Pleomorphomonas sp. PLEO: one gene and its partner. The main gene of each other region encodes a partner of the protein of the gene in region 2 in a complex. Links are inferred from orthologs where the notes say so. Each region holds a gene or a part of one and is shown on either strand. Other genes may lie near its edges. The genes, in order: AB6N07_RS08735 and trxA.

The links.
Region 1: the proteins of trxA (region 2) and AB6N07_RS08735 are in contact, whole or in part, in an NMR structure (PDB 2IPA), measured with the Bacillus subtilis proteins. The link is inferred for Pleomorphomonas sp. PLEO from one-to-one orthologs.

What each region holds. Positions count from the first base shown.
Region 1 is NZ_CP166625.1:1,917,665-1,927,780, reverse strand. Bases 6,463-9,286 are described here. They hold AB6N07_RS08735 (arsenate reductase ArsC), read right to left. Parts: upstream 8,227-9,286; coding sequence 7,699-8,226; downstream 6,463-7,698. Other genes in these bases: AB6N07_RS08725 (permease), read left to right, coding at 8,783-9,286; AB6N07_RS08730 (ArsR/SmtB family transcription factor), read right to left, coding at 8,298-8,672; arsB (ACR3 family arsenite efflux transporter), read right to left, coding at 6,650-7,702. Also shown: AB6N07_RS08765 (TetR/AcrR family transcriptional regulator), read right to left, coding at 1-20; AB6N07_RS08760 (beta-glucosidase), read left to right, coding at 161-2,407; AB6N07_RS08755 (MFS transporter), read left to right, coding at 2,639-3,919; more of AB6N07_RS08725, read left to right, coding at 9,287-9,925; AB6N07_RS08720 (thioredoxin family protein), read left to right, coding at 9,940-10,116. UniProt on the Bacillus subtilis protein: Catalyzes the reduction of arsenate [As(V)] to arsenite [As(III)]. In vitro, can dephosphorylate para-nitrophenyl phosphate (pNPP).
Region 2 is NZ_CP166625.1:396,227-412,590, forward strand. The notes cover bases 1-2,900. They hold trxA (thioredoxin TrxA), read left to right. Parts: upstream 1-1,240; coding sequence 1,241-1,561; downstream 1,562-2,900. Other genes in these bases: addA (double-strand break repair helicase AddA), read left to right, coding at 1-1,048; AB6N07_RS01620 (FeoC-like transcriptional regulator), read right to left, coding at 1,635-1,880; feoB (Fe(2+) transporter permease subunit FeoB), read right to left, coding at 1,886-2,900. Outside these bases: more of feoB, read right to left, coding at 2,901-4,234; AB6N07_RS01630 (ferrous iron transport protein A), read right to left, coding at 4,234-4,467; AB6N07_RS01635 (2-oxoacid:acceptor oxidoreductase family protein), read left to right, coding at 5,289-9,917; AB6N07_RS01640 (ferredoxin--NADP reductase), read right to left, coding at 10,117-10,890; AB6N07_RS01645 (hypothetical protein), read right to left, coding at 11,192-11,494; hisA (1-(5-phosphoribosyl)-5-[(5-phosphoribosylamino)methylideneamino]imidazole-4-carboxamide isomerase), read right to left, coding at 11,625-12,359; imidazole glycerol phosphate synthase subunit HisH, read right to left, coding at 12,356-13,003; AB6N07_RS01660 (DUF2628 domain-containing protein), read right to left, coding at 13,000-13,473; imidazoleglycerol-phosphate dehydratase HisB, read right to left, coding at 13,485-14,078; AB6N07_RS01670 (MFS transporter), read left to right, coding at 14,356-15,780; tRNA epoxyqueuosine(34) reductase QueG, read right to left, coding at 15,758-16,364. UniProt on the Bacillus subtilis protein: Participates in various redox reactions through the reversible oxidation of its active center dithiol to a disulfide and catalyzes dithiol-disulfide exchange reactions.

The DNA of each region.
Region 1 (10,116 bases), 1.5 Mb from region 2 along the record:
GGTGAGAGGTCGCGGGACAAGGGAATCAACTCTCCTCGTAAATTCACGGATGGCCTTCTTATAGCACATCTTTTCGGGCCTGCGACCGTCGCATCCCGGCTTTACAGAATACCTAGTATGTATTAAGTAAGGCACATTGAGTTTTCGAGGGAGGACCAGAATGACCTTACACCGCCCCCACACGGAGGCGGCGCCCGACGCTGCGTCGCCGGCGCCCAAAACCTTCACCCAAGCCGTCGACCGGGTTCGCAAAGGCGCCGATCCCCAATCCGAGGCGCAGGCCCTTTACGCCAAGATGACCGTTTCCGAACGCCTCGGGCTGCTGGACGGCGACCAGCCTTTCTGGGAAGGCATGCTGAGTCTGGTTGAGGACGGCTACAACATCTACCCCTACGTCATGGGCGCGGTGGACCGGCTGGGCGTGCCCGGCGTGCGCTTTGCCGACGGGCCGCGCGGCTCGGTTCTCGGCCACTCCACCTGCTTTCCCGTTTCCATGGCGCGCGGCGCCACGTGGGATGTCGGGCTCGAGGAAAAGGTTGGCACGGCCATCGGCCAGGAAATCCGCGCCCTCGGCGCCAATTTCTTCGGCGGCGTCTGCATCAACCTGCCGCGCCATCCGGCCTGGGGCCGGGTGCAGGAAACCTATTCCGACCAGCCGGTGATCCTGGGTGAAATGGGCGCGGCGCTGACGCGCGGCATCCAGCACCATGCCATGGCCTGCGCCAAGCACTTCGCGCTCAACAGCATGGAAAACGCCCGCTTCTCGGTTGATGTCACCATCGACGAGGCCGACCTCCAGGAAACGTTCCTGCCGCATTTCAAGCGCGTCATCGACGAAGGCGCCTTCGCGGTGATGAGTTCTTACAACTCGGTCAACGGCACCTGGTCCGGCCAGAATGCCAACCTGCTGACCAACACCCTGCGCGACACCTGGCACTTCCAGGGTTTCGTCATCACCGACTTCATCTGGGGCATGCGCGACGGCGGCAAGGCCCTCGTCGCCGGGCTGGATGTCGAGGCGCCGATGCGCCAGCAGCGCGGCGAGCGTCTGCGGGCCGACCTTGACGCCGGCAAGTGCGGCTGGGCCGATGTCGAACGCGCGGCCTTGCGCATCCTGAAAACCCAGTTGCGCTTCTACGCCGAGCGCGAGCAAGCCGAGCCGGCCGCATCGGTGGTCGCTTCGGTCGAGCACGTCGCCCTGGCCCGCGAGGTTGCCGGCCGCTCCATGGTGCTGCTCCGCAATGAAAAGGTGGCCGGCAGACCGCTGTTGCCGCTCAACCCGGCCAAGCTCGCCTCGCTGGCCGTCGTCGGCCGGCTGTGCGACACCGCCAACACCGGCGATCTCGGCTCGTCGTCGGTGCGCGCGCCCTATGTCGTCACCCCGCTCGCCGGTCTCACCCAGGCGCTCGCCGGCTCCGGCGTTCTCGTCAATTCCGACGCCAGCGGCGATGTCGCCATGGCCGCCGCGCTGGCCGCCACTTCGGACGCGGCCGTCGTCGTCGTCGGCTACACCTCGGCCGACGAGGGCGAGTTCGTCGATGGCTCGGTGGCCAGCCGCGCCGATCTTCTGGCGCTTTATCCCGATGCCCGGACCGACGAGGAACGGCGCCAGCGCGCCAAGGTGCTCGCCGCGCTCGGCGGCGGCACCAGCGTGGTCGGCGGCGGCAAGGCCGGTGGCGACCGTCTCTCCCTGGAACTGCTGGCCGAGGATGTCGCCCTCATCAAGGCCGTCGCCGCCGCCAATCCCCGCACCATCGTGGTCATCGAAACGGCCGGCGCCGTCATCGTCCACGACTGGAAGGATCTGGTGCCAGCTATCCTGCTCGGCTGGTACGCCGGCATGGAAGGCGGCCACGCGCTGGCCGACATCCTGTTCGGCAAACGCAACCCCAGCGGCCGCCTGCCCTACCCCATTCCCGCCGATGCCAAGGATACGCCCTTCTTCGACCGGGACGCCAAGGCCATCACCTACGACCACTGGTACAGCCATCGGCTGATGGTGAAAAACGGCGTTGAAGCCGAATTCCCGCTCGGTTTTGGCCTGTCTTACGCGAGCTACCGGCTCGCCGACATGACCGTCGAGCCCTTGGGCCGTGACGGCGTCCGGGTCGGCGTCAGCGTCGCCAACACCGGCGCCAGGGCCGGCCACCACGTGGTGCAGATCTACGGTTCGCGCCGCGACGGCGACCGGGCGGACGAGCGCGAGCTGCTGGGCTTTGCCGTGGTCGAACTCGCCGCCGGGGAACGCAAGACGGTGGAAGTAACGGCCTCTCTGTTGCCGCTCGGCCGGTGGGATGGCGCCACCCGCCGCATCCGCGTCGCCGCTGGTTTGGTCTCAATCGAGGCCGCCGCCTGCTGGGGCGATCCCGATCGCCTGTCAACCACCGTCAAGGTCGCCGGCAACTAGTTCGAGCTCGCCACGAGCGCCTTGGCTTTTCCCGCCGCCGGGCCGTAGAGCCTGACTCGAAATTCGCTGGGGTGCGGCAGATAGCGATGGATTTGAGAACCGGAGCGGAGCGAACTTGAGGTTCGTGAGCACCGGAAGCGCAGAATTCGAAGCTAGATGCCCGCCCCAGTAGAGTTTCGGGTCAGGCTCTCAGAGCCCGACGGCGTGGTTGATCCCCTTCGGAGTTTTCCCATGACCCTTGTTTCGTCCCGACAGAGCGAGTCTGTCGCCGCCTGGTCGGCCTCCATCAGCGATGCCGAACAACCGCAAATCCCCTATCGCCTCGGCATTGCGCTGTGCGCCGGCGTGCTGCTCTGGCTCGGCCCCTACTTCGGCACCGCCACCGTGCTGCTGCCGGGCCGCGTTGCCATCATCGATCCCGGCAACAAGGCCAACATCATTGCCATGCTGTCGATCTCGGCCATGGTCGTCGCCACGGTCGCCAACATCCTGATCGGCGCCCTCTCCGACCTGACGCGCTCGCGTCTCGGTCGCCGTACGCCCTGGCTGATCGCCGGTTCCGTCGGCTCGGCGGCCATGCTCATCCTCATGGGCAGGGCGGAAAGCGTCACCATGCTGCTCGTCGAGTGGTGCATTTTCCAGGTGTTCCTGAACGCCATCGTCGCCCCGTTGCTGGCGGTGATCTCCGACCGGATCGCCCCGGCCCATCGCGGCACGATCTCGTCGATCTATGCCTTCGGCTTCACGCTCGGCATCTACGGCGGACAGTTCATCAATGCCCGCTTCCTCGGCGATCTCTCGACCGGCTTTGTCTCCATGGCGGTGCTGATCCTGCTCTCCGGGCCGCTCGCCGCGCTGATCATGCGCGAGGCATCCAGCCAGTCGATGCCGAGGCGTGTCCTCAACCGCGACATGGTCCTGGACAACTTCAGCATTCCCCGCCGCAACGCCCGTGATTACTACCTTGCCCTGTTCGGCAAGCTGATGATCACCACGGCAACCTTCGCCATCCAGGGCTATCAGCTGTTCATCCTCACCGACTATCTCAAGGTCACGCAGGACGAGGTCGGCCACCAGATCGAGCTGATCTCGATCATCCTGATGGTGACGGCGCTGGGCATGGCCCTGGTGGCAGGCCCGATCTCCGACAAGTTGGGTCGCAGGAAGGGGCCGGTGGCTCTGGCCGGCCTGTTGGTTGCCATCGGCGCGCTGGTGCCGTTCTTCTCCACCCAGCCGTGGACCATGCTGGTCTACGCGCTGATCGCCGGTATCGGCAGCGGCATCTTCAACTCGGTCGATCAGGCGCTCAACGTCGAGGTGCTGCCCAACGCCGAAACGGCGGCCAAGGATCTCGGCGTGCTCAACCTGGCCAACACCGGCGGGCAGATCCTCGGCCCGGCCATCGCGGCCATCGCGATCTCGGCCATCGGCTATCAGATGATCTTCCCCACGGTCGCCGTCGTCGCCCTCATCGGCGTCGCCATGATCGCCATGATCCGGTCGGTCCGCTAAGCCAACCCCGGCAGACTGTCCCGTCTTGCGTCAGGCGTTGGTTGAAAAAGGCCCCGGCGTCCTGGAAAATCCTGTCTTCCTCCAGGATGCCGTCGCCCCGCGAACCAGACCGGGAAGGGCCGCTCGCAAGAGTGGCCCTTCGCCATTCCCCGGCGCGGCGGCCAAGCAGTGGAGGACAGCTTGATGGGAGCGGGAGCAAGGTGAAGGGCGAAGGGCGAAGGGCGAAGGGCGAAGGGCGACGCACTATCCTTCTGTTCCCTCTATATAAATCTGTCCTCCTCTGCGGAGGCAGAGGATCTCAGGCAGAATGAAACGATCGGCCAATATAACGCTCCAAGCGCCTCGGGTGCCCGATACGTCCCTCCGCGCCCTCTCGTCCCGAGATCCTCTGCCTTCGCAGAGGAGGACAGCGTTATGGGAGCGGGAGCAAGGCGATGGGCGAAGGGCGAAGGGCGAAGGGCGAACGGCGAACGGCGAAGGGCGACGCGCTATCCCCCTGTTCCCTATATATAAAGCTGTCCTCCTCTGCGAAGGCAGAGGATCTCAGGCAGAATGAAACGATCGGCCGATATGAGGCTCAAAGCACCTTGGGCGCCTGATACGTCCTTTCGCGCCCTCTCGTCCCGAGATCCTCTGCCTTCGCAGAGGAGGACAGCGTTATGGGAGCGGGAGCAAGGCGAAGGGCGAAGGGCGAAGGGCGAAGGGCGACGCACTATCCTTCTGTTCCCTCTATATAAATTTGTCCTCCTCTGCGGAGGCAGAGGATCTCAGGCAGAATGAAACGATCGGCCAATATAACGCTCCAAGCGCCTCGGGTGCCCGATACGTCCCTCCGCGCCCTCTCGTCCCGAGATCCTCTGCCTTCGCAGAGGAGGACAGCGTTATGGGAGCGGGAGCAAGGCGATGGGCGAACGGCGAAGGGCGAAGGGCGAACGGCGAAGGGCGGCGCGCTATCCCTCTGTTCCCTATATATAAAATTGTCCTCCTCTGCGAAGGCAGAGGATCTCAGGCAGAATGAAACGATCGGCCGATATGAGGCTCAAAGCACCTTGGGCGCCTGATACGTCCTTTCGCGCCCTCTCGTCCCGAGATCCTCTGCCTTCGCAGAGGAGGACAGCGTTATGGGAGCGGGAGCAAGGCGATGGGCGAACGGCGAAGGGCGAAGGGCGACGCACTATCCTTCTGTTCCCTCTATATAAATCTGTCCTCCTCTGCGGAGGCAGAGGATCTCAGGCAGAATGAAACGATCGGCCAATATAACGCTCCAAGCGCCTCGGGTGCCCGATACGTCCTTTCGCGCCCTCTCGTCCCGAGATCCTCTGCCTTCGCAGAGGAGGACAGCGTTATGGGAGCGGGAGCAAGGCGATGGGCGAACGGCGAAGGGCGAACGGCGAAGGGCGAAGGGCGGCGCGCTATCCCTCTGTTCCCTATATATAAATCTGTCCTCCTCTGCGAAGGCAGAGGATCTCAGGCAGAATGAAACGATCGGCCGATATGGGGCTCAAAGCACCTCGGGCGCCTGATACGTCCTTTCGCGCCCTCTCGTCCCGAGATCCTCTGCCTTCGCAGAGGAGGACAGCGTTATGGGAGCGGGAGGACGGCTTGATGGGAGAGGATGACAGCAGGATGGCAGCAATCTCTAACCTCTATCCAACTGTTTCATTTATATAATTTACCTGTCATCCTCTGCGCAGGCAGAGGACCTCAGGCAGAATATGACGATCGGCCAATATAACGCTCCCCCATCGCCCCTACAGCCTGATCCCCCGCGACAGGATCACCGCCGACGAGGGGCACAGCCCCCTTGCCTGGCGGGTATCGAGGATGGCCGGCACCGTGTCGGCGCGCTCCACCTTCTCAAAACCGATCGCCTCGAAGAAGCCGGTCGCCCAGGTGGTCATCAGCCACAGCCGCCGCCCACCCTCGTCGAAGGCGCGGCGGGCCAGCCGGGCGACGATCGCCTTGCCGATGTTGCGGTCGCGCGCCGCCGGCAGCACCACCAGCGAGCGCAGGAATCCGTCGCCGCCGAACAGCTCGCGGCCGGCATAGCCGACGATCTGGCCCGACAGCGTGAAATAGGCATAAAAGCGCCGGCCGGGTTCGGAAAGGTCGTCGGTCGGCAGCCGCTCGGCCTCCAGCGCGGCGATGAGCCCCGCGTCATCGGCGGCGATCTCCCGGTCGCGCAGGCAGATCTCGCCGTCGTCTTTGGTAAAATCGGCCATCGGCGCGTCGGGCAACAGGTCCAGCACCATGTCGGAGGGCCGGCACAGCGCAACGCCGAGCGGGCTCACCACGATCGGCCGGTTGATCAGGATGGGGTGGGCCATCATGGCGTCGAGCAATTGGCTGTCGGTCAGCTTGGGGTCGCCCAGCTCCAGCGCGTCATAGGGGGTGCCCTTCACCCTGAGCACGTCGCGCACCGCCATGTCCATGCGGCCGATCAGCTGGGCCAGCAGGTCCAGGCTCGGCGGGCACATCTGGTAGTCGATCACGTGCGGCTCGATGCCGGCGTGGCGGATCAGCGCCAGCACATTGCGAGAGGTGCCACAGCCGGGGTTGTGGTAGATCACGACGTCCATGGTCAGCCTTCGTTAGAGCCCGATCTGAAACGCGCTGGGGCGAGGCAGATGGCGATGAGTTCGAGAAACGGGCGGACCTTCTGTCCGTGAGCACGGCAAGCGCGGAAGTCGAAGCTAGATGCCCGCCCCAGGTGAGTTTCGGGTCAGGCTCTCAAGCCAGCTTTTCGGCCGGGAAAAACCGCCGCGTCCACAGCGCCACGTTGACGAGGCCGATCATCACCGGCACCTCGACCAGCGGCCCGATGACGGCGGCGAACGCCGCGCCGGAGTTGATACCATACACTGCCACCGCCACGGCAATTGCCAATTCGAAGTTATTGCTGGCCGCCGTGAAGCATAACGTCGTACAGCGTTTATAATCGGTGCCGGCTTTCAACGACAGGATGAAGCTCAGCCCAAACATCACCACAAAGTAGATGAGTAGCGGAATGGCGATCCGCACCACATCACCGGGGATGGTCAGGATCAGCTCGCCCTTCAGCGAGAACATCACCACGATGGTGAACAGAAGCGCGATCAGGGTGATCGGCCCGATCTTCGGCACGAAGTGGCCGTGGTACCACTCCTTGGAAACAAAGCGCAGCATCACCACCCGCGTCAGCACGCCGGCGATGGCGGGAATGCCGAGGTAGATGAACACGCTTTTCGCGATCTCGCCGATGGAGATGTTCACCTCCGAGCCCGATAGCCCAAACAGCGGCGGCAGCACGGTGATGAAGAACCAGGCGAATACCGAATAGAACAGCACCTGGAAGATCGAGTTGAAGGCGACCAGGCCGGCCGCGTATTCCGTCGAGCCCTTGGCCAGCTCGTTCCACACCACCACCATGGCAATGCAGCGGGCAAGACCAATCAGGATCAGACCCACCATGTATTCCGGCTTGTCGGGCAGGAAGATGATCGCCAGCGCGAACATCAGCACCGGCCCGATCAGCCAGTTCTGCACCAGCGACAGCGCCAGCACCTTGCCGTCGGCGAACACCTTGGGCAGGTCCTCGTAGCGCACCTTGGCGAACGGCGGGTACATCATCAGGATCAGGCCGGCGGCGATCGGAATATTGGTGGTGCCCACCGACACCGAATTGATCGCCGCTTCCACGCCGGGCACGGCGTAGCCGAGCGCGATGCCCAGCGCCATGGCGGCGAAGATCCATAGCGTGAGATAGCGGTCGAGGAAGCTGAGCCGGCTGGCAACGGAACTCATTTGGCCTCTCCTGCCTTGGTGGTGGCGCCGTCGAGCCGGCCGATATCGCGCAGCTGGCTGGTCAGAGCCATGCGGTCGATGGTGGCAAGCGGCAGCGCCAGAAAGGCGGTTATCCGGTTTTTGAGATAGCGGGAGGCGGTGATGAACGCCGCCTTCTGCTGGAAATGCGTGCCGACGACGCGCGCCGGATCCTCGATGCCCCAGTGGGCGGTCATCGGGTGGCCCGGCCACACCGGGCAGCTCTCGCCGGCCGCGTTGTCGCAGACGGTGAACACGAAATCCATCTCCGGCGCGCCCGGCACGGCGAACTCGTCCCAGCTCTTGGAGCGCAGGCCCTCGGTCGGGAATCCCTCTTCCGCCAGCACCTCGAGGGCCAGCGGATTGACCTGCCCGGCCGGGCGGCTGCCGGCCGAAAAGGCGCGGAAGCGGCCGGCGCCATCATGGTTGAGAATGGTCTCGGCAAGGATCGACCGGGCGGAATTGCCGGTGCACAGGAACAGGACGTTGTAGACGCGGTCAGGCATGGCAGCGGTCCCCTGGGAGGGTGAGGTGGCACAGGCATCATCGGCCGCCACAGTCGAAGTGGCAGTCGATGTCATTTGGGTTCGCCTTCGGGGGCGTTGGAGTTGCAGGCGCCGGGCGCGCAGCTGTCGCTTCCATAATCGAAGCGGCGGCCAAGTTCCGGGTGGCCAGCGCAGCAGTCGTCCACCAGATAGCGGACGAGGCCGCGCACCGTCGGCACCACGGCGCGGTAGATGATCGACCGGCTGCGCCGTTCCGATGTCGCAAGCCCGGCGCGCACCAGAATGGCGAGATGGGTGGAGAGCGTGTTCTGCGGCACGCCCAGCTGATCGGCGATGTCGCCGGCCGCCAAGCCTTCCGGCTCATTGCGGATCAATAGCTGGAACACGTCGAGGCGCGTCTGCTGCGACAGCGCCGAGAGGGCATCGAGGGCTTGGGCTTTTTCCATAATTCGACGCTAGCCGAACTATCGATATAAGGCAAGATGCGGATAGCACACATCCCAATATTTCGATATTCGTCGAATTATCGCAATGTAGGACTCGAAGGATCGCTCGCATGAGCACATGCTGTTCTGACAAGGTTGCCGCCCCGGCCATCGCCGCCGCGCCCTGCTGTGGCGAAGCGGTGAAACCCACCTGTGGCTGTGGCGGCACTCAGCCGGCGCCCGCCACCGATCCGCGCCGCCCCGCCCGTTGGCTCGCCGCCACGGCCGCCGGCGCCATCGCCTGGATCGCCGTCTATCCCTGGCTGGAGCCGTTGGCCGAAACCATCGTCGCCCATTTGCCCGTTGACCGGCAAAGTCCCCTCGGCGACGCGCTGGCCTTCGTGCTCTACGATCTGCCCAAGGTGTTGATGCTGCTTGTCGCCATCGTCTTCGTCACCGGCTTTGTGCGCAGCTATTTCTCGGTGGAGGCCACCCGCCGCCTCTTGGCCGGCAAGCGCCTCGGCATCGGCAACGTCGCCGCCGCCACGCTGGGCGTTGCCACGCCCTTCTGCTCCTGCTCGGCGGTGCCGCTGTTCCTCGGCTTCGTGTCGGCCGGCGTGCCGCTCGGCGTCACCTTCTCCTTCCTGATCGCCGCGCCCATGGTCAACGAGGTCGCCCTCGGCCTGCTGTTCGCCCTGGTCGGCTGGCAGGTGGCGCTCACCTATCTCGCCTTCGGTCTTACCATCGCCATCCTCTCCGGCCTGATCATCGGCCAATTGCGTCTGGAAGGCTGGCTTCAGCCCTGGGTGCGCGACGTGCGCATGGGCGTCGCCACCCTGCCCGATCATCGCCTGACACTGACCGATCGGCTGGAAGCCGGCTGGGCGGCGGTCAAGGAGATCGTCGCCAAGGTCTGGCTGTGGGTGGCCCTCGGCATCGGCGTCGGCGCGCTGATCCACGGCTACGCCCCCACCCAGCTGCTCGTTTCCATCATGGGCAAGGACGCCTGGTGGTCGGTGCCGGCCGCCGTGGTGATCGGCATCCCCATGTATGCCAGCGCCTCCACCATCCTGCCGATCATCGAAGCGCTGATCGACAAGGGCGCGGCGCTCGGCACCGTGCTGGCCTTCATGATGGCGGTGATCGCCCTGTCGCTGCCCGAGATGATCATCCTGAAAAAGGTGCTCACCGCAAAGCTGATCGCCGTCTTCATCGCCATCGTCGGCACCGGCATCCTCACCGTCGGATACCTGTTCAATCTGCTATTCGCCTGACCTGGGAGACCATCATGAAAGACATCAAAGTGCTCGGCTCCGGCTGCGCCACCTGCCAGCGCACCGCCGACCTCCTGAAAGCCGAAGCCGAAAAGCTCGGCATCCCCATCACCCTCGAAAAGATCACCGACTTCGCCGCCATCGCCAACTACGGCATCGCCGCCACCCCCGGCGTGGTGGTCAACGGCAAG
Region 2 (16,364 bases):
GCTGGCGGTCGGCGACGGTCCGCATCCTCCGATCGTCTGGCGGCAGGGCGGCGCCTTCCGCCCGGCACCCGTCGAGACCGCGGCGGCGGCCTTTATCGCCGCGCAGGAAGAGGAATACCGGCGCCTGCTCTATGTCGGGCTGACGCGTGCCCGCGATCGGCTGATCGTCGCCGGCCTCAAGGGCGCCGATGAGGGGGCTGACCGCCGCTGGCATGGTCTCGTCGAGGCGGCGCTCGGCACCGATGCCGAGACGGTGAAGGATGCCGACGGCACCGTCGTCGCCTGGCGCTGGACCGCAAAGAACGAAGATCCGCCGGCGCCGGCGCTGCCAGGCCGCCTCCCCGCGGGCGAGGCGGAGCCGTTGCCCGACTGGCTGACTCGCAAGGTGGCCGGCACAGGCTCAGGGCCTGCCAGCGTGACACCATCGCGGGCTGCGACGTTCGATAAACCCGGTGCGCCGGCAACCGCGTTCGACCAGGAAGCGGCGACCCAGGGCACCGTGCTGCACCGCCTCTTCGAACTATTGCCGGACTTGGAACCGGCAACCCGCGCTCTGGCAGCAAATAACTACCTGGCTCGCCTTCTTCCCAATCTTCCGGAGGGCGACAGGTTAGCCCTCTCCGACGACATCGTCGCCCTCATGGCCCGGCCGGACCAGGCGCTTCTGTTCTCCCCCGCCGCCCGTGCCGAAGCCGCGATTGCTGGCAGCGTCGTAACGCCCACCGGTCGGCTCATTGCCGTCACCGGCAGCGTCGACCGGCTGTTGGTCGAACCAGAATTGGTGACGATCGTCGATTACAAGACGGCGGCGCGCCCATCGCATGTGGTGCCGCGGAGATACGTTCTGCAGCTCGCCCTCTACCGGGCGGTGCTCGGTCGGCTCTGGCCGGACCGGCCAGTGCACGCGGCGATCCTGTGGACGGCGACGGCGAGGTTTGACGAGGTAAGTCCGGCGGCTCTGGATATGGCGCTCGCCGCCTACCTTGAGGCCGTGGATGCCGGCGCCATTTCGGCCGATCACGAAAGCGAAATCGACAATCGATCCTAAAGCAAAAATCCGTTGGAGCTTTTGATCTAACCTATTGTTTTATCAATAACCGCCTATCGGCGAGGATCGATGGCACGCTGTGCCCATGCTTCAGCCATGCTTGACGCTGAAGGGTCCGCTCCTTAGCTTTCGGGCAACAGGCGCGGCCCGGCCATGAGTCGGTGCCGCGTTGCTCATCTCGAGAGGTCCGCCATGTCGACCATGAAAGTCACCGACCAGTCGTTTCCCACCGACGTGCTTGCCTCGTCGACCCCCGTCCTCGTCGACTTCTGGGCCGAATGGTGCGGCCCCTGCCGCATGATCGCCCCGGCGCTTGACGAGATCGCCGGCGAGCTGAATGGCAAGATCACCATCGCCAAGCTCAATGTCGACGAGAACGGCAATACGGCCATGAAATACGGCGTTCGTTCGATTCCGACGCTGATCATCTTCAAGGATGGCGAACCCGCCGCCATGAAGGTGGGCGCTGCCCCGAAGAGCGACCTCGCAGCCTGGATCAAGGCCGCTATCTGACAGATTTGCCTTCAGAAAAGAAAACCCCGGCTTCGCGTTGCGGAACCGGGGTTTTTTGTATGGAAGGCACTCTTCAGCTCGCCAACTGTCTTTCTCCGACCCACTCGAAGATCTCCTCGACCTTGCACGCGCAGCCGCATGTGCCGGCCTTCGAGCAGCCGGCGCCGGCCGCTAAGGCACGCACCTTACCCTTGGCAATCCAGAGACCGAGAGCGGCGCGGACGGCATCCTCGCCGGCATCGAAGTGCAGCGCAACATCGGTCAGAGGAGCTCTGCCGCGTTCCCTCAGATAATCGCGAACGGTTGACGGCGTCATCATGGGCATTACTCCGCCGGCTGCGCGGCGAGCGAACGCCCCCGCGCCCGGCCGGCCATCCACATGGCGGCGATACCGCCTGCGAAAATAACAGCGGCTGTCACCAGCCAGCGAGTGGAGCTGGCCGGATGGGCCGCAAAGGTCGCTGCCTGATAGAACGAGACGGCGGCGAGATAGCCAATGACAGTCGTCCACACGGCTGCGAACGCCGTCCACTTACCACCAATCTCATGGCGCATGGCGCCCAGAGCGGCGACGCAGGGCGTGTAGAGCAGGATCAGCAGCATGTAGGAGAACGCCGCGGCGACCCCGCCGAAATGCGACTGCATAGCGCCGAACACCGAACCATCGACTTCCAGCTCCTGGGCGGCGGCGGTGCTGTCGTCGACATAGCCGACATTGAGCCCCAAGGGATCAGCGAGGCTGCCGCCGATAGCGCTGAGGTTCTTCGGGATCGTGGCGAGCGCCCCAAGCAGCTTGCTGCCGAGGCCGACTTCCTCCTCGACAGGGCTGGCCGTTCCGACGGCTGGCGCCGTCGTGTCCTGGCTCACCTGCTCGTAGAGGGCATTGAGCGTGCCGATCACCGCCTCCTTGGCAAAGATACCGGTGAACAGGCCGACGGCGGCCGGCCAGTTGTCGTGGGTGACGCCCATCGGCTCGAACACCGGCACCAATTCCTGGCTCACCACCGCCAGCACGCTGTCGCGGGTATTATCGCGGCCGATGCTGCCGTCGGTGCCGATGGCCGACAGGAAGGACAGCGCCATGACGATCGGCACGATCACCTGGCCGGCGCGCAGAATGAACTCGCGGAGGCGCTGCCAGGCTTGGACGACAACCGAACGGATGGTCGGAATGTGGTAGGGCGGCAGCTCCATGACGAAGCGCGTCGGCTCGCCATCGAGAAGCGTCGACTTCAGGACAAGACCGGTCAGCACGGCGAAGGCGAGACCGATAATATAAAGGCCGAAGATGATGTTCTGGCCACTCACCGGGAAAAAGGCGGCCGCGAACAGGGCAAACACCGGCAAGCGGGCACCGCAGGACATGAACGGCGCCATCAGCGAGGTCATGATGCGGTCGCGGCGGCTTTCGAGGGTGCGCGTCGCCATGATGGCCGGAACGTTGCAGCCGAAGCCGACGATCAGAGGCACGAAGGACTTGCCCGGTAGGCCGATCGCCCGCATGGCACGATCCATAACGAAGGCGGCGCGGGCCATATAGCCGGAGTCCTCGAGGAAGGACAGGAACAGAAACAGGCAGGCGATGATCGGCACGAAGGTCGACACCGTCTGGATGCCCGAGCCGAAGCCAACCACCGCCGCTTCGATGATCGGCGGTGTGCCGACGGCGGAGAGCACCTGTCCGAGACCATCGACGAAGACGGCGCCGAAAGCTTGATCGAAGAAATCGATGAAAGCCCCGCCCACCGAGATGGTGAACAGGAACATCAGGTACATGGCGAACAGAAAGATCGGCACGCCCAGCACTCGGTTGAGCACGACGCGGTCGATTATCTGCGACAGCGGCGCGGACAACCGTTTGGTCTGGTGGCAGATGCCGGCCATCAGCTCGCCGACGAAGATGTAGCGGCCATCGGCGATGACGATGTCGGCTTCTTCACCGGCAGCTTCCTCGATTGCCCGGCGGGCAGAAATAACGTCGGCCACGAGCCCTGGACCGGCGAGGCTCTCGGCCATCGTATCGCCCTCGATCAGCTTCAGGGCAAGCCAGTTTGGATCGGCCTTGGCGGCACGGGCGGCGTCGGCAAGGTGGGGAGCCAGCTTGGCCACGGCGGCGGCAACTGCTGGGTGCTGCACGGGACGGGCAACAGGCGCCCGCTTCAGAGCGGCAGCTTCGAGGATCGCCGCTTTGACCGCCTCACGGCCGGAAGCACGACTGGCTACCGTCGACACCACCGGGCAACCGAGGCGCTCAGACAGCGCCGTCACATCAATCTCGGTGCCGGCCACCTTTGCCATGTCCATCATGTTGAGGACGATCAGCATCGGCACGCCGAGCTCGATGAGCTGGGTGGTGAGGTAGAGGTTGCGCTCGAGGTTGGAGGCATCGACGATGTTGAGGACGAGGTCGGCCTCGCCGGACAAGGTAAAATCGCGGGCGACACGCTCATCTTGCGAGCCGGCGTCGGCGCTGCCGATCAGGTACACGCCGGGCAGATCGACGAGATCAACTGTCCGACCGGCATGCACGAAGCGGCCAACACGCTTTTCGACGGTGACGCCCGGCCAGTTGCCGACCCTTTGCGTCGCACCGGTCAACGCGTTGAACAGGGTGGATTTGCCACAGTTGGGATTGCCGACAACGGCGACGACGAGAGGCTGCTCAGCGGCCATTACACGGCCTCCAGCTCGAGAATGGCCGCTTCGGATTTGCGTAGGGTCAGTGTGAAGTTGCGAATGGAGATCTCGATCGGATCGCCAAGCGGTGCCTTGCGCCGCACTTGAAACACCGCCCCTGGGGTGAGCCCCATGGCAAGAAGACGCTGGCGGTAGCCCCGATCGCCGGCCACCAGGCCGATGACGCGGGCGCTGTCGCCCGGCTTCATCGTCTCGATCGAAAGACTCATTCTCGCGCACTCCAGCAAGCGACACGCCCAGCCAGGCGGCCGGACCGGCTGCATCGAAACTGCAACTCAGTCTCAACTGTATAGGCCCGACTGCAGATGCCTCTCAATTCGTATTCGACCTTAGGCTTAATAAACGCCAATGAAAACGCTGGATAGCCGGCGGGAATTCTGCGGGTAAGCCATTAAAAAAGCAGCAGTACAAACCGTTCTCGATAGGCGGGGAGACTATCCGACGCCGCCATCGGAAGGCGGAACGATGTCGAATCCTCACTGGAAAACGCAAACCGACCGGATTAAACTTTCCCAGCGAGGTGGACTTTTATTTTCCAGGCCGAGGAACGCATCCCGGCTGAACAATACCGCATAGATAAACCGATTAATCTGTCGATGAATACTGTCTGGTGTATGGCAACAAAAATTGCCGGACGCCAGACCAGATCGACCGACAGAAGCCGCCCGCGATACCGGTTGGTCGGAATTCTCACATTAGGAGCAGCGGGTTGCACGAAATGGCAGCCGAAGAGAACAGCGATGCTTTGGGGACGGTGCCCTGCAAAAAACGCATAGCAGTAAAACCTTCGCAGTTCCACGTAGTCCCCGGTTGAGTACTTACGACAAACTTCCGCCGTGCTTCTATAACGGCAGAAGGGTCCATCGGTAACAACACCGAAGCCCAAGTAAGTTTCGTATAGTTTTGACTGAAATCAAGGTCAAAACTCCATCGGCAGCTGAACATCGGCATATCATTGTCCAAACCTCCGCCAGTGACTGATCGGACGGGGCGGGCAGGAACACCAGATGCAGCAGGACGGATGCAGCAAATGAGCGCGAAATATCCAGGTCTTTCCACGGTCATCAACGGTAACGGCGCCGTTGCCCATGTTATGGGTCACGTATGCGGCGGCGTCATCGGTTACCCGATCACGCCCTCGACCGAAATTTCCGAAATCTATGAGAGCTTCCGCGCTGGCGGTGGTTGCAACGTCTGGGGCCGCCACCCCTTCTTCTACGAGCCGGAAGGTGAGCATTCGGCCCAGTCGGGCGCCCTCGGCGCGGCGCTGACCGGTGGCAAGTTCATCTCCAACGCCTCGTCCTCGCAGGGCATCCTCTACGGTCTCGAGTCGCACTATGTGACCGTCGGCAAGAAGGCAGGCGGCTTCGTGCTGCAGGTTGCCGCCCGCGTGGTGTCCAAGCATTCGCTCAACGTCATGGCCGGCCATGACGACGTCTACTCGCTGCTGCCGACCGGCTACACCATCCTGTTCGGCGCCAACCCGCAGGAAGCAGCCGACCTCGCCGCCATCTCCTACAAGGTGTCCGCGCTGTCGCTCGTGCCGGTCGCCAACGCCATGGACGGCTTCGCTACCTCGCACATGCTGTCGGAAGCCAAGATTCCGGAGCCGGCTCTGCTGAAGGAATTCCTCGGCGATCCCACTGGCCGCATCAAGTGCCCGACCGTTGCCCAGGAAATCCTGTTCGGCGCCAAGGGCCGCTCCTATCAGCTGCGCCAGTGGCTGGTGCGCAAGAAGGACACCTTCACCGCCGCCGACGCGACCGCGCTCAAGGCCTACGTTGACGCCAACGAAGACGCGATCGAAGCCGACAACGAAGGCAAGCTGATCGACGCCGCCGCCAAGTGGGTTCCGGCCGAACTCAAGGGTCAGTTCAAGCGCCAGTGGTTGAACGCCTGGGAGAAGGGCACCCGTCAGCTCGTCCCGGCGCTGGTCGACATTCACAATCCCGGCCTGACCGGTGGCGTGCAGAACCAGCCCGACTTCCAGTCCGGCGCTGCCGACCATCGCACCCACTTCGTCGTGGACGTGCCGAAGTTCGTCAAGCAGGCGATGGACGAGTACGGCGAACTGACCGGCCGTCACTATTCGCCGGTGCAGTGCTACAAGACCGAGGATGCCGACTACGTCATGATCGGCCTGGGCTCGGTTACCGACGACGTCGAAGCTGTGGTCGACTACCTGCGCTCCACGGGCCGCAAGGTCGGCTCGATCGCCATCAAGCTGCTGCAGCCCTTCCCGGCCGCCGAACTGATCGCCGCCATCGCCGGCAAGAAAGCCGTCACGGTGCTCGAGCGCTCGGACGACACGGCGCTCACCAGCTTCGTCACGCAGGCGCTGTTCAAGGCCCGCGAGAACGCCGACGGCGGCCGTCACGAGGGCATCCCTGCCATCGACAAGCTGCCCAAGGTCACCACGGCTATTTTCGGCCTCGGTGGTCATGACCTGCAGTCGCGCCATCTCGTCGCTGCGTTCGACAACATGGAAGCGACCCGGAACAACCCGTTCGTCTACCTCGGCTCGCAGTTCTTCTCGAAGAACCCGAATGCCCGCATGAGCGAAGTCCAGGCCAAGCTCAAGGCTGCCTATCCGCAGACCGAGTTCATGGCGCTCGAGACCGGCGAGAACCCGCGCCTGCTGCCGGAAGATGCTTTCCGCGTCCGCTTCCACTCAGTGGGCGGCTACGGCACCATCGCTACAGGCAAGCTCCTGACCGACATCCTGGCCGGCGCCCTCGGTCTCTATTCCAAGGCCGCCCCCAAGTACGGCTCTGAAAAGTCCGGCGCACCGACCAACTATTACATCACGTTGTCGCCGGAGCCGGTGAAGATCACCAATGCCGAGATCGAGGACGTCGAGATCGTCATCTCGCCGGACCACAAGGTCTTCGCGCATTCCAACCCGCTGCGCGGCCTCATCAAGGGCGGCACCTTCATCCTGCAGACCTCGATGTCGCCGATCAACGCCTGGCTCGACTTGCCGGCTTCGGCTCGCAAGACAATCCGCGACAAGGAGATCAAGTTCCTGGTGATCGACGCTTTCGCCGTCGCCACCAAGCACGCCCCGTCGCCGGAACTGGCCACCCGCATGATGGGCATCGCCTTCATCGGCGCGCTCTGCGGCCACGAGAAGCGCATCACGGCCGGTGCCGATCGCGCCGCCATCCTGGAAAAGGTGCGTCAGCAGATCGCCAAGAAGTTCGGCGCCAAGGGTGACGCCGTCGTTGCCGGCAACATGGCAGTGATTGCCGAGGGTGCCGAAGCGACCCACGCGATCTCCTATAACGACGAAGCCTTCAAGGCTGCCGAGGCCAACGCCCCGGTGACCCAGGCCCGCTCGGTGTCTATCTCGGCTTCGATCTGCGGCCTCGACACCAGCTCGCCGTCCGGCATCTTCGACAACGAGTATTACGAGGACGTGCTGGCTGGTCCGTTCAAAGACGGCACCATCGGCGAATCGCCGGTCCTGCCGGGCACCGGCATGTTCATGCCGGCCGGCTCCGCCGCCATGAAGGACAAGGGCCTGTTCCGCCGGCAGGTGCCGATATTCGACGCCGAAAAGTGCACGGCCTGCCTTGAATGCACGCTGGTCTGCCCCGACGCCGCCATGCCATCGACGGTGCACGAGATCGACGATCTCGTCGCCACCGCCGCTCGCCAGATCGATGTCTCGGAAGCCCGCCGCGCCGAGATCACCGGCAAGGTGCCGGCGATCGCCACTGCCATCCGCGAAGTCTACAAGGCTCAGCCGAAGGCCCGCGCCTTCCATGAGATCTTCGCCCAGGTAGCACCGGGCGTTGCGGCTGGCGACGCGTCGCTTGCCCTCGACTTCGGCAAGATGACGACGCTCCTCGCCAACTTCCCGGTGGCGCGTACCCGCCTGTTCTTCGATCAGGCCGAGAAGAAGGTGCCGGGTTCCGGTGCCCTCTACTCCGTCGGCCTCGACCCATGGAAGTGCTCGGGCTGTCTCGAGTGCACCACCGTCTGCGGCTCCGACGCCCTGGTTCAGACCGAGCAGGACGACGCGTTGCTCGAGACGCTTCAGGCTCGCTTCGAGTTCCTGACCAAGACGGCAAACACGCCGTCTCGCTTCACTGAGCAGCTCACTGGCGCCAACGCCAAGCGCCTCATCCTCGACCGCGACAATTACTATGCCATGACCGGTGGTCACGGCGGTTGCCGTGGCTGTGGCGAGGTCACCGCTCTCCGCCTGATCATGGCGGCGAACAATGCTCTCCAGGGCCGTGCTCGTAAGGAGCACATCGCCGAAGTGGACGCGCTGATCGGCAAGCTTGAAGCCAAGCTCGCCACAGTGACCGACGAGGCGCGCACCACGCGCATCAAGTCGTCGCTCGAGACGATCAATCACCACCTCTTCCTGCTGGAGAGCGGTCCGACGGGCGAAGGCCCGGCCGCCGCGGTGGTTGCCAACTCGACCGGTTGCTCGAGCGTCTACTCGTCGACCTTCCCCTTCAACCCCTACCGTGATCCGTGGGTGAACAGCCTGTTCCAGGATGCCCCCGCGCTCGCCAAGGGCATTTACGAAGGCATCGCAGCGGACGTGCTGGTGAACTTCAAGGCCATGCGTATCGCCGAGCTGGAACTCGACGACAAGTATGACCCGGCGGTGCACGACAAGATGTTCCGCACCTTCGGTTGGGAGCAGTTCTCCGAGACCGAGCTCGGCCGTCTGCCGACCGTGTTCTCCATCGGTGGTGACGGCGCCACCTACGACATTGGCTTCGGCGCGCTGTCGCGGCTCCTGTCGACCAAGACGCCGATCAAGGTGGTCGTGGTTAACACCGGTGTTTACTCCAACACCGGCGGCCAGGCCTCGACCTCCTCGCTGATCGGTCAGGACTCCGACCTTGCCCGCTATGGCGCGGCGCATGCCGGCAAGACCGACAACCGCAAGGAACTCGGCCTGATCGCTGCCTTCCACCCGTCGGTGATGGTGGTGCAGACCGCCACTTCCATCCAGGGGCACTTCCTGAAAAACGTCCTCTCCGCCCTTTCGCGGACGACCTCGCCAGCCGTCATCGACGTCTATACGCCCTGTCAGGGCGAGCAGGGCATTGGTGACGACGTGTCGAGCGAGCATGCGCGCCTCGCCGTAGAGAGCCGCGTCAGCCCGGTCTACGTCCATAATCCGGACGGTGGGTCGGTGCTGAAGGAACGCTTCTCGGTGGATGGTAACCCCGACGTCGAGCAGGATTGGACGACCCTCGTCCTCACCTACAAGGACGCCGACGGCAACGAGCAGACGAAGGAAGTGCCGCTTACCCCGGCTCACTTCGCTCACCAGGAAGGCCGCTTCAAGAAGCAGTTCACCGGCAAGCCGCTTGCCGATGACGTCAACAACGCCGTGTCGATCGAGGACTACATCGACCTCAGCGACGAAGAGCGGGTCGGCAAGATCCCGTTCATCTGGGAAGTCAAGAAGGGCAAGCTGATCCGCTTCCCGGTGCCGGCCCAGATCGTTCTCCTGGTCGAAGGGCGCCGCCGCTTCTGGCGCACGCTGCAAAACCTCGCCGGTATCGACGCTGCCAAGCTCGACGAAGCCCATCAGGCCGAACTCGATACCCTGCAGAGCCGCTACGACGAAGCTCTCGCTGAGATCGAGACGCTGAAGGGCTCGGCCACCAGCGCTGCCGAGTAATCGGCCTCTGGATCCAAGCTAATCGGGCCGCCGGGCAACCGGCGGCCCTTTTTTATTTCTGGGATGGTCTGTGGTTGAAGCAGAATGTCGCCGGCTTCATCGCCACGCTGAAGTCCGCCTAAGCCCTCAACATGACAAATGAAAAGGGCGCCCGCGAGGGACGCCCCTTTTTGTTACGCTTATTGCTCGAAGCCAACACTCAACCGACGAAGGCACGCTCGACGACGAAGGTGTTGGGAGCGTTGTTGGCCCCTTCGACAAGGCCGAAATGCTCCAGCCGGTCCTTGGTGTCCTTGATCATCGCCATCGAGCCGCAAATCATCGCGCGGTCGGTTGACGGATCGAAGGGGGTGACGCCGAGGTCGGAGAATAGCTTGCCGGAATCGATGAGATCGGTAATGCGACCTTCGCGCGGATACGGCTCGCGCGTCGCCGCATCATAGAGGCGGAGCTTGCCCGCGGCGAGTTCGCCAAGGAATTCGTGATTGACCACCTCGTCCTGGAGCTCACGCGCATAGGCGAGCTCGGCAACCTCGCGGCAAGTCTGGACGAGGATGACCTCATCAAACTTCTCGTAGACCTCGGGATCACGGATGAGGCTGGCGAAGGGAGCAAGACCGGTGCCGGTCGACAGAAGATAGAGCCGTTTGCCGGGCAACAGCGCATCGATCACCAGCGTTCCCGTCGGCTTCTTGCGCATCAGGATGGTGTCGCCAACCTTGATCTTCTGCAGATATTCGGTGAGCGGACCGCCCGGCACCTTGATGGAGAAAAACTCAAGCTCATCGTCCCAGGCGGGGCTGGCAACCGAATAGGCCCGAAATACCGGGCGTTCGGCATTTGGCAGGCCGATCATCACGAACTCGCCGGAACGGAAGCGGAAACTGGCCGGGCGCGTCGTGCGGAACCGGAACAGCCGCTCAGTGTAATGGCGAACCTCTGTCACCGTTTCGGCATAGACGTTGTCGGGAATTGGGAAGGCCTGCGCGCCTTCGGCGCCGGTCGCAACGGTGGAGGTATAGGCGTTCAAAATCGGCTTCCTCTGCCAGTGCATATGCAGCCAACCGACACGAGTCCGCATCGATAGGCCTCACCGCGTGCAGGTGATAACACCCTCTGCCTTTCTAGATGAAGCAAACGAGTTGCAAATTCCAGTCATTCCAAGGAAAAAACCGCCGAAAGCTGCCGACCGGACTGCATGGCAGGATTGCGTCCCAGGCGACTGAAGACTGGCAACGGGGCGTTACCCCCTTCCAACTTAGCTCGCACGCCACTCAGTGGGCGGCTGTTGCACCGGCCCGAGCCGGCCGAGCCGACTTGGCGCTCGCCTTTTGCGGCTCGGTGACGGAACGCGACAGGCCGACCCGTACCGACAAGGCGGCGAAAGCGGCAAGCTCGAATGCGGTTACGGCAAGCACGATCGAAAGAGCGATCTGCCATCCGGGCAACGCCAGCGTGGTGGCACCCACTGCTGCGCCACAGGCCACGACCGCTGCCAGGAAGATAAGTGGGACCAGGCGCACTCTCACACCGGCGACAAACCCTACCAAACCCGACATCGCGATAATGAACAGCATGGCCATACTCCGGACAAAGCCCAATACCCGGATTATGGCAGCTCGCGCTTAGGACCAGCTTACAACAATAGCTCAATTTTGATTGAATTTGCCGCGAGCTGTTGTCACGAAGCTATGATGTCACGGCAGACTAAACTTCGGCCAGGCGTGCAAGAGCAGCGCGCGGGTCGAGGCGACCGTCATAAAGCGCTCGGCCGGTGATGGCACCGTTGAGGACCGCGGCCTCCGGCTGACAGAGCGCCTCGATGTCCGCCATCGAGGCGAGACCGCCTGAGGCGATCACAGGAATCGACACGGCACGGGCGAGTGCCAGCGTCGCGGGAAGGTTGAGCCCTTTCAGCACGCCATCGCGATCGATGTCGGTGTAGACGATGGCGGCCACCCCGGCATCCTCGAAGCGGCCGGCCAGTTCAACAGCGGTGAGCTCAGCACTTTCCGCCCACCCTTCCACAGCCACCTTGCCACCTCGGGCGTCGATGCCGACCACAACGCGGCCTGGAAAGGCTTTCGCGGCGGTCTTCACCAGCTCCGGATCGCGCAAGGCCACCGTTCCAAGAATGACGCGGGAAATGCCCTTGCTCAGCCATGTCTCGATGGCCGCCATATCACGAATGCCGCCACCAAGCTGGACGCGCATGCCGGATGCCACGGCCGCGAGAATGGCATCGACGGCCTCACCATTGACCGAACGACCGGCAAAGGCGCCGTTGAGATCGACGACATGCAGCCACGGAAAGCCGATATCGCGGAAGGCACGAGCTTGGGCGGCCGGATCGGCGTTGTAGACGGTGGCGGCGTTCATATCGCCAAGCTTCAGCCGAACGCAGGCGCCGTCCTTGAGATCGATGGCGGGGTAAAGGATCACGGGCGCCACCTCAGGAAGTTGGCAATAAGGCCGAGGCCGAGCGTCTGGCTCTTTTCGGGATGAAACTGAGTACCGACGATGTTGTCGCGACCAACCATGGCGGTAACCGGACCGCCGTAGTCGGCAACGGCAACCAGGGCGTCGGCTTCGCGCAACGTCATGTGGTAGCTGTGAACGAAATAGGCATGGAGGCCTTTCTCGCCGGTCGGCAGCCCCTCCAGCAGAGCATGGGGCCGAATGAGATCGATGGTGTTCCAGCCCATGTGCGGCACCTTGAGCGCCGGATCGGCCGGTCTAATAGGTTCAACGTCGCCATCGATCCAGCCGAGACCCTCGGTCACCGTCTTCTCGAGGCCGCGTCGCGCCATCAGCTGCATGCCGACGCAAATGCCAAGGAACGGCCGCCCTTTTTCGATGATCGTCTCGGTCAACGCTTCGATCATGCCTGGAACGGCGGCGAGACCTGCCTTGCAATCGGCAAAGGCCCCGACACCCGGCAACACGACGCGGTCGGCGGTGCGAACGGCATGAGGATCGGCCGTGACCACAATCGTCGCGTCATTGGCGTCACGGGCAGCCCGCTCGAAAGCCTTGGCAGCCGACCGCAAATTGCCTGACCCATAATCGATAATGGCAACACTCATGGCCGCGCTCCGCTTTCGGGGAAGAGGCCGAGGACGCCCGGTGGGACACTCCTCGCAGGATGAAGAACGGGCGGTACCGGCGGCGAAGTCGGACGAGGCTGGGCAAGCCAAGTATCGAAGAAGCGTCGTTCGGCCGCCTCACGGTTCGGCCCTTCGACAACGACGCTTTCCCGGAACCCGCGCAACGCCAGTGTCAGACGGCGGATGTCATTGGCGGCGACGCCGGTGGCAAGCGCCAGGATCAGCTCGAAACCACCGCTGGTCACCGGCCCGAGCCAGCGTTCGGAAACGGTAATCAGCGTGGCGAGCACCAGCCAGCCAACAAGGCCGAGCCATTCGCGATATCTGAGGAACCACAGAGGTCCAAGCAGCAGAGCCCAGAAGGCAAAGCCATCGCGCACGAAGATGGAGCGGTCGGCTGCGACGTCCGGCGCGGCGTTGCGCGGCAGGTGAACACTGTAGATGGCCATCAATGCCTCCGTCAGGCTTCGAGCACACCCTTGGTGGACGGTACACGACCGCCCTGAGCCGGATCGACGGCAACGGCGAGGCGCAGAGCGCGGGCCAGTGCCTTGAAGCAGCTTTCAGCAATATGGTGATCGTTCGATCCGTAGAAGGTCTCGACGTGCAACGTCAGGCCAGCCTGCATGGCGAAGGCGCGAAACCATTCCTCGACGAGCTGTGTGTCGAAGCTGCCGATTTTCGGCGCGTGGAAGACAGTGCGGAAGACCAGATACGGTCGGCCGGAGATATCGACAACCACGCGGGACAATGCTTCGTCGAGCGGCACCGTCACATCGGCATAGCGGCTGATGCCCGCCTTGTCGCCCAGTGCCTTGCGAAAACATTGGCCGAGTGCGATGCCGACATCCTCGACGGTGTGGTGATCATCGATGTGAAGGTCGCCCTTCGCCTTGATTTCAAGATCGATCAGACCATGGCGGGCGATCTGCGTCAGCATGTGGTCGAAGAAGCCGACACCGGTCGAGATGTCAGCCTCGCCGCGACCGTCAAGGTCGAGGCGGACGGAGATCTCGGTTTCGCGGGTCGAGCGGCTGAGGCTGGCCGTGCGCATGGCTCGCTGTCACTCCTGCGGCGGGAATAATGGGCTTCTATCAGGGGCAGGAAGAAATGAAAACGGGAAATGCCGCCCTTGGGGGACCGTGCCCTCCTAACAAGAGCCCAGGTTGCATTTCACCGAACAGTGAATAGGACATGCCGGATCCGGCCTGTCCTTTTAGCACTCGATGCCGCATGAGAAGTGCCGATGCCGCTACGCGCGGCAACCGCCTGGACAGCGGACGTCCGGTGGCGGTTGGCTTCATCGTCCGCCTTTTCGTTTGCCCTTTCCGATGACTGATACGCCTGTCCTTCCCGCTGTAGCTCTCACCCGTTATTCGCCGGCGATCGCGCTTACCATGGCGGCGATCGGCTTCATGCAGATCCTCGATAGCGCCATCATCAACACGTCACTCCCGACGATGGCGCACGCCTTTGGCGTAACGACGATCGATTTATCGCTGGCGGTTACCGCTTACGTGCTGGCGGCAGCCGCCGCTTCGCCCCTCGCCAACTGGCTGTCGGACCGGTTTGGAGCGCGCGACGTACTGGTGGCGGCGCTGGTGGCCTTCACGCTGTCATCAGTGTGGTGCGCGCTCTGTCAAACATTGCCGGAACTGATCTTCGCACGGGTGGTGCAAGGGGTCGGCGGCGCCCTGTTGCTGCCAGTCGGCACGGCGGTGGTGATGCGTCGAGCCGCCAGGGCGGACTTCGTGCGCGCCACGGCACTGATGGTCTGGCCAGCCCTGATGGCGCCGATCGTGGGGCCGGTGCTCGGCGGCTTCATCACCGAGCATCTGAGCTGGCGTTGGAACTTCTGGCTCAATCTACCCCTTGGCGTCTGCGGGATGCTGGCAATTCTCCGTCTGGTACCGAACGAGCGCGAGACGAGCCCCCGGCGGCTCGATGTCGTCGGCTTCCTTCTGTGCGCTACTAGCCTGACGGCGCTGCTGTCCGGCTTCCAGCGCTCGGCAGAGACTGGAAGCGAGCGGACCATAGCGCTGACGATGATCGGCGTCGGCGCTCTCCTCGGTATCGCTGCCATCCGCCATCTGAGGCGCCATCCGGAACCGCTGCTGTCGCTTGCCGCGCTGTCGCGGCCCAGCCTCAGCTATGCCTTTCATCCCGGTGGTCTTTATCGCGTACTGTTCTCGGCGGCACCGTTCCTGCTTCCCTTGTGGTTCCAGCTTGGCTTCGGACTATCGCCGGCATCGGCCGGACTATGGGTGCTGGTTTATTTCGTCGGCAATCTCGGCATCAAGTTCATTACCACGCCGCTGATGCGGCGGTTCGGCTTCCGCCGATTGCTCATCGGCGACGGCGTACTGGTGGCTCTGTCGATGGTGGCCTGCGCCCTGGTCGGCTCGCTTGACCAGCCTTTCTTGGTGGTGCTGATCCTGCTGTTTGCCGGCAGCGTTCGCTCGGTGCAACTGACCACGCTGACGGCATTGGCTTTCGCCGACGTACCCGGTGCCGAGCGCGGCAATGCCTCCAACCTGATCGCCATGATGCAACAGGCGACGCAAGCCGCCGGTGTCGCGGTTGCCGCGTTCAGCCTATCGGCCCTGCAAGCCGCCATGGGTAGTGAGGAAATAGGCCTCCGCGAACTTCAGGGCACGTTCTGGATCATGGCGGCGCTGGCGCTGGTCGGCACCCTCACAGCGCTTCGAGTACCCGACGCTTTCGGCCGAGAGGTCAGCGGAGCCGGCGATCGCTAGCGTCCAGCGGGAGAAGGCGATCCTGCGCCCATCTTGCAGCCTCAGCGACAATCGGATCGAGATCTTCGACAAGTGGCGCCAACGCCGGAATCAGCGCCGGGTCGCCGGAGTTGCCGATGGCGATCGCGACATTGCGGACGAAGCGATTCCGGCCGATGCGCTTTACCGGCGATCCGGCGAACAATGCACGGAAGGCCGCGTCATCCAGTGCCGCGAGAGCGGCGAGCGACGGCGCCGTCAGCTCCGGGCGCGGTCTCAGCTTCATCTCGGCAGCTTCGCTCGCAAACTTGTTCCAGGGACAGACGGCCAGGCAATCATCGCAGCCATAGATGCGATTCCCAATCAGCGGTCTCAACTCCTCCGGAATGGGGCCAGCGTGCTCGATGGTGAGATAGGAGACGCAGCGCCGCGCGTCGATCTGATAGGGCGCAGGCAGAGCACCCGTCGGACAGGCGTCAAGGCAGCGGCGGCAGGCGCCGCAATGGTCCGCGGACGGCTCGTTCGGCGGCAGATCGGCGGCCGACAGGATCACCCCGAGAAACAGCCAGGAGCCAAAGTCGCGCGAGACGAGGTTGGTGTGCTTG